DNA from 2 places in the Kitasatospora sp. NPDC096128 genome. Region 2 is predicted to be linked to the other one. Evidence: predicted binding sites of a transcription regulator. Region 2 holds the regulator's gene; the other holds the start of a gene.
What was found. Region 2 encodes HrcA, which represses chaperone genes, less so after heat shock. Its sites were predicted from a motif close to TTNGCACTCNGNNNNNCNGAGTGCNAA; they were not measured.
Positions count from the first base shown of each region.

Region 1 (3,408 bases), on a different contig from region 2:
CGATCGGGGTCCGCCGCCCGGCCTCGATCGCCCAGGAGAGCGGCGGGGCGTACGCCTCCGGGTCGAACACCCGGCCGCGCGAGGTGCGCCGGGCCGGGTCGGTGAACACCGCGTCGTAGCCGGTGACGTCCACCTCGGCGACGTCCGCGCAGCGCACCTCCACCAGCTCCGACAGGCCCAGCGCGGCGGCGTTGGCCGCGGTGGCGGCACAGGCCGCCGGGTCCTTGTCGACCGCCAGCACCCGGATCCCGGCCCGGGCCAGCGCCAGCACGTCGCCGCCGATGCCGCAGCACAGGTCGGCGAGGCGCCGTACGCCCAACCCGGCGAAGCGGCGGGCCCGCCACTCGGCCACGCTGCGCCGGGTGGACTGCTCGACCCCGTTGGGCGTGAAGTACATCAGGTCGGCGTCCGCCCCGAACTTCGCCCGCGCCCGCTGCCGCAGCCGCGCCTGCCCGAAGGCCGCCGACACCAGCTCCGCCGGGTGCTCCCGCCGCAGCCGGGTGGCCAGCGCCAGCTCCTCCTCGGGGGCGAACTCGCGCAGCTCGGCGAGCAGGGCCTGGCCCTCGGGGGTCAGCAGGGGCTGGAGGTTCTCGGTGTCCACGAGGTCATTCTGACCGGTCAGGAGGTGTGCGGGAGGACGGCCGGCCGGATCCCCGCGCCGGCCGTCGGTTCACCGCCACAGGACGCCCGAGGAGAGGACCGCGGGCAGCAGGAACGGCGAGAGCGCGGCGGCGACCGGGAGGAACCGGTAGCCGGAGCGCCGGCTGCGGACGGCGACCAGGACGCCCGCCGCCAGGGCGGCCACCGGGCCGGCCATCATGCCGATGCCCAGGAAGGCCCAGGCGCTGCCGTCCCCGTCGTCCCCGGTGCCCGGGCCGTTGCCCATGCAGGCGACGACGTAGAAGACGACGAACGGGAGCACGCCCCCCAGCAGGGGCAGTGCCAGCAGGGCGAGGGCGGCGTCCTTGAGCCGGGCCGGGCCGATGCGCATCGGGATCGAGGTCATGGCAGGAGTCTGGCCGCCCGGTCCGGTGTCGCACATGAGTGCGACTACTCATCCGCGACCTGAGTCCGCAGTGCGCGTCGTTGGCACTCTGGTTGACTGAGTGCTAACGGCGGCCTATGGTCGTCCTTGGCACTCCCCACTGGGGGAGTGCTAATGCGAAAACGTGTGCCTGACCCCCGCGACGGCAGGCTCGCAGCTTCGCCCTACCCGTTAGAAAACCCCGTAATCTCCGAAGGGGAGCTCGGACGTGACCACCAGCAGCAAGGTTGCCATCAAGCCGCTCGAGGACCGCATTGTGGTCCAGCCGCTCGACGCCGAGACCACCACGGCCTCCGGCCTGGTTATCCCGGACACCGCCAAGGAGAAGCCCCAGGAGGGCGTCGTCCTGGCCGTCGGCCCGGGCCGCTTCGAGGACGGTCAGCGTCTGCCGCTCGACCTCGCCGTCGGCGACATCGTCCTGTACTCGAAGTACGGCGGCACCGAGGTGAAGTACAAGGGCGAGGAGTACCTCGTCCTCTCGGCCCGCGACGTTCTCGCGGTCATCGAGAAGTAAGACGTTCCGCCCCGCCCCGGATCCGTGTCCCTAGTGACAGGGGCCCGGGGCGTGGTCGTTGGTTCACGTAGTTCGGCGGCCGGTCGGCCGGCCGTAGCCCCGAGGGAATAGGGAACATGGCGAAGATCCTGCAGTTCGACGAGGACGCCCGCCGCTCGCTGGAGCGCGGTGTCAACAAGCTGGCCGACACCGTCAAGGTGACCATCGGCCCCAAGGGCCGCAACGTCGTCATCGACAAGAAGTTCGGCGCCCCGACCATCACCAACGACGGTGTCACCATCGCCCGTGAGGTCGAGCTGGACGACCCGTACGAGAACCTTGGCGCGCAGCTCGTCAAGGAGGTCGCCACCAAGACCAACGACGTCGCGGGCGACGGCACCACCACCGCCACCGTGCTGGCCCAGGCCCTGGTCAACGAGGGTCTGCGCAACGTCGCCGCCGGCGCCGGCCCGGCCGCCCTGAAGAAGGGCATCGACAAGGCCGTCGCCGCCGTCTCCGAGCACCTGCTGTCCATCGCCCGCGAGATCGAGGGCAAGGACGACGTCGCCGCCGTCGCGTCCCTCTCCGCGCAGGACACCCAGGTCGGCGAGCTGATCGCCGAGGCGATCGACAAGGTCGGCAAGGACGGTGTCATCACCGTCGAGGAGTCGAACACCTTCGGCGTGGAGCTGGACTTCACCGAGGGCATGCAGTTCGACAAGGGCTACCTGTCGCCGTACTTCGTCACCGACGCCGAGCGCCAGGAAGCGGTCCTCGAGGACCCGTACATCCTGATCAACCAGGGCAAGATCTCCTCCATCCAGGAGCTGCTGCCGCTGCTGGAGAAGATCCTGCAGAGCGGTGCCTCGAAGCCGCTGCTGATCATCGCCGAGGACGTCGACGGCGAGGCGCTGTCGACCCTGGTCGTGAACAAGATCCGCGGCACCTTCAACGCCGTCGCCGTCAAGGCCCCGGGCTTCGGCGACCGCCGCAAGGCGATCCTCGGCGACCTGGCCGTCCTGACCGGCGGCACGGTCATCTCCGAGGAGGTCGGCCTCAAGCTCGACCAGGCCGGTCTGGACGTGCTGGGCACCGCCCGCCGCGTGACCATCACCAAGGACGACACCACGGTCGTCGACGGTGCCGGTGACTCCGAGGCCGTGGCCGGCCGCGTCGCCCAGATCAAGGGCGAGATCGCCGCGACCGACTCCGACTGGGACCGCGAGAAGCTGCAGGAGCGCCTGGCCAAGCTGGCCGGCGGCGTCTGCGTCATCAAGGTCGGCGCCGCCACCGAGGTGGAGCTCAAGGAGCGCAAGCACCGTCTGGAGGACGCCATCTCGGCGACCCGCGCCGCGGTCGAGGAGGGCATCGTCGCCGGCGGTGGCGCCTCGCTGGTGCACGCCGCCAAGGTGCTGGACGGCGGCCTGGGCCTGTCGGGTGACGAGGCCACCGGTGTCGCCGTGGTCCGCAAGGCGCTGCACGAGCCGCTGCGCTGGATCGCCCAGAACGCCGGCCTGGAGGGCTACGTCATCACCTCCAAGGTCTCCGAGCTGGAGGCCGGCCAGGGCTACAACGCCGCCACCGGCGAGTACGGCGACCTGGTGAAGGCCGGCGTCATCGACCCGGTCAAGGTCACCCGCTCCGCGCTGGAGAACGCCGCCTCGATCGCCTCCCTGCTCCTCACCACCGAGACCCTCGTGGTGGAGAAGAAGGAGGAGGAGGCCGACGCCGGTCACTCGCACGGCGGCCACGGCCACTCGCACTGAGGCACCGACGCCTGACCGGAGGCCCGGCCGGCTCCCCCTGGGAGCCGGCCGGGCCTCCGGCTGTTGCGCGGCGAAGGCTCGCGGCGGGGGTCCGTTTGAGGCTT
Region 1 covers NZ_JBEOSP010000003.1:157,301-160,708, reverse strand. Annotated here, with positions in the region: gene ABTY61_RS05105 (THUMP-like domain-containing protein) at 1-601, opposite strand, end outside; gene ABTY61_RS05100 (hypothetical protein) at 671-1,006, opposite strand; gene groES (co-chaperone GroES) at 1,254-1,559, shown strand; gene groL (chaperonin GroEL) at 1,676-3,304, shown strand.
Region 1: groES (co-chaperone GroES) is a predicted target of HrcA. The motif match lies at 1,087-1,113, and genes of this name have one in related genera.

Region 2 (3,408 bases):
GAACAGGGCGTCCAGGAATCCCACGGCGGTCCTTTCGCGAACGGGAAGGAGGGTCAGCGGCCGAGCTGCTCGGAGATCTTCGCCAGCTGGGCCAGCCGCTTCTCCAGCGTCGGGTGGGTGGAGAGCAGCTGGGAGGCGGTCTCCTTGGCGCTCAGCGCGGGGGCGAAGTAGAAGGCGTTGTAGGGCTGGGACTTGCGCAGGTCCTCGGTGGGGATGGCCGCGATCTGCCCGGTGACCTTGGTGAGGGCCGAGGCGAGGGCGCTGGGTCGGCCGGTGAGCTGGGCGGCGGCCCGGTCGGCGGCCAGTTCGCGGTAGCGGGACAGCAGCCGGGTGAGCAGGAAGCTGATCGCGTAGACGACGATCGACACCAGCGGGATGATCAGCGCGGCGATGGCCGCGTTCTGGTCGTTGCTGTTGCGGTTGCCGCCCATGAACCCGCCGTACACGGCGATCCGGGTCATGGCCCCGGCGAGCACGCCGAGGAAGCCGGCGATGGTCATCACCGCGACGTCCCGGTGGGCGACGTGCGACAGCTCGTGCGCCAGGACGCCCTCCAGTTCCTCCGGTTCGAGCCGGCGCAGCAGACCGGTGGTGACGCACACCACGGCGTTCTGCGGGTTGCGGCCGGTGGCGAAGGCGTTGGGCATGTCGTTGTCGGCGACCGCCACGCGGGGCTTGGGCATGTCGGCCAGCGCGCAGAGCCGGTCGATGGTGCCGTGCAGCTGGGGGTACTGCTCCTCGGTCACCTGGTGGGCGCCCATGGCCCGCTCGGTGATCTTGTCGCTGAACCAGAACTGGGCCACGAACAGCCCGCCGGAGATCAGCACGATCAGCGGCCAGGCCCCGCGCAGCAGCGCGATCAGCAGGCCCGTGAAACCGACGTACAGCAGCCCGATCACGAACATCGTCCCGATCATGCGGCCGGTCAGGCCGCGGTCGGGCGCGAAACGGGTGTGCTGGCCCGAGCTCGACATTGCTTGCTCCTCCGTTCGCCGTCGCTTCCGATGCTGCCACCCGGACGGCCCCGGGGCACCACCCGCGCACAGGGAGTGTCGTGGCGGCCGTCCGGAACTGCGGGCAGGATCACCCCGGCCGGGCCGTTCCTGCGGTAGGACCCGGGCCGTACACTGGCAGGTACGGTTCTGGCACTCGCGTGTGCAGAGTGCCAGGGTCGGGGCCCTTTCCGGAGTGGCTCGCAGCATCACAGACGGACAACGTGCGAAGACGGAGGTGCGTGCCCCATGGCCGGAGAGGTCCGCCAGCTGGACGACCGCAAGCTCGCCGTGCTGCGCGCGATCGTCCAGGACTACGTGGGCACCGAGGAGCCGGTCGGCTCCAAGGCCCTGGTGGAGCGGCACAACCTCGGGGTGTCCCCGGCGACGGTGCGCAACGACATGGCGGCGCTGGAGGAGGAGGGGTACATCCACCAGCCGCACACCAGCGCCGGGCGGATCCCCACCGACAAGGGCTACCGGCTGTTCGTCGACAAGCTCGCCGAGATCAAGCCGATGAGCTCCCCGGAGCGCCGGGCGATCCGGCACTTCCTGGACGGCGCCGTCGACCTGGACGACGTGGTCACCCGCACGGTGCGGCTGCTCGCCCAGCTGACCCGCCAGGTCGCCGTGGTGCAGTACCCCTCGCTGACCCGCTCCACCGTCCGGCACATCGAGCTGGTGGCGCTGGCCCCGGCCAAGGTGATGCTGGTGCTGATCACCAACACCGGCCGGGTCGAGCAGCGGATGGTCGACTGCCCGGGCACGGTCGGCGAGACGGTCCTGGCGGACCTGCGCGCGCGGATCAACGCGCGGGCGGCCGGCCAGCGGCTGCCGGACGTCCCGGGGCTGCTGGAGGAACTCCCGGGGGCCTTCGAGCAGGCCGACCGGCCGACCGTCAGTACGGTCCTGGCGACGTTGTTCGAGGCGCTCGCCGAGCAGAACGAGGAGCGGATCATGCTGGCCGGCACGGCCAACCTGACCCGCTTCGGGCACGACTTCCCGCTCACCATCCAGCCGGTGCTGGAGGCCCTGGAGGAGCAGGTCGTCCTGCTCCGCCTCCTGGGTGAGACCACGGACGCCGCGATGACGGTCCGGATCGGGCGGGAGAACGCGTACGAAGGGCTGAATTCCACCTCGGTCGTCTCGGTCGGCTACGGTTCGGGCGACGAGAGCGTGGCCAAACTCGGTGTGATCGGCCCGACCCGGATGGACTACCCCGGCACAATGGGGGCGGTGCGAGCGGTGGCACGGTACGTGGGCCAGATCCTGGCCGAGTCGTAGCAAGCAGACCGCCGCCGGAAAACCCGGCGGCGGTGTCCAGTCGCACTACTACAGGCGGAACAAGCGGAGCATTTGGTGGCCACGGACTACTACGCGGTACTCGGCGTCCGACGGGATGCGGGGCAGGACGAGATCAAGAAGGCGTTCCGGCGCCTGGCACGCGAACTGCACCCGGACGTCAACCCGGACCCGAAGACGCAGGAGCGGTTCAAGGAGATCAACGCCGCCTACGAGGTGCTCTCCGACCCGCAGAAGCGCCAGGTCTACGACCTCGGCGGGGACCCGCTGTCGCCCGGCGGCGGTGGCGCGGGCGGCTTCGGCGCCGGCGCGGCGGGCTTCGGCTTCTCCGACATCATGGACGCCTTCTTCGGCGCCGCGGCCGGCCAGCGCGGCCCGCGCTCGCGCACCCGCCGCGGCCAGGACGCCATGATCCGGCTGGAGATCACCCTGGAGGAGGCCGCCTTCGGCACCACCAAGGAACTCCAGGTCGACACGGCCGTCACCTGCACCACCTGCAGCGGCGAGGGCGCGGCCCCCGGCACCTCCGCGCAGACCTGCGACATGTGCCGCGGCAAGGGCGAGGTGTCCCAGGTCACCCGCTCGTTCCTGGGCCAGGTCATGACCTCCCGCCCGTGCCCGCAGTGCCAGGGCTTCGGCACCGTCGTGCCGACCCCGTGCCCCGAGTGCGCCGGCGACGGCCGGGTGCGGGCCCGCCGCACCCTGACCGTCAAGATCCCGGCCGGCGTGGACAACGGCACCCGGATCCAGCTGGCCGGCGAGGGCGAGGTCGGCCCCGGCGGCGGCCCGGCCGGCGACCTGTACGTCGAGATCGCCGAGACCACCCACACCGTCTTCCAGCGGCGCGGGGACGACCTGCACTGCACCGTCACCATCCCGATGACGGCCGCCTCGCTCGGCACCCAGGTGCCGCTGCAGACCCTGGACGGGCTGGAGGAGGTCGACATCCGGCCCGGCACCCAGTCCGGCCAGTCGATCCCGCTGCACGGCCGGGGCATCACCCACCTGCGCGGGGGCGGCCGTGGCGACCTGATAGTGCACGTCGAGGTGCAGACGCCGACCAAGCTCGACGCCGAGCAGGAGGAGCTGCTGCGCCGGCTCGCCGTACTGCGCG
Region 2 covers NZ_JBEOSP010000011.1:54,359-57,766, reverse strand. Annotated here, with positions in the region: gene pspAB (PspA-associated protein PspAB) at 1-24, opposite strand, end outside; gene htpX (zinc metalloprotease HtpX) at 54-974, opposite strand; gene hrcA (heat-inducible transcriptional repressor HrcA) at 1,242-2,276, shown strand; gene dnaJ (molecular chaperone DnaJ) at 2,352-3,408, shown strand, end outside.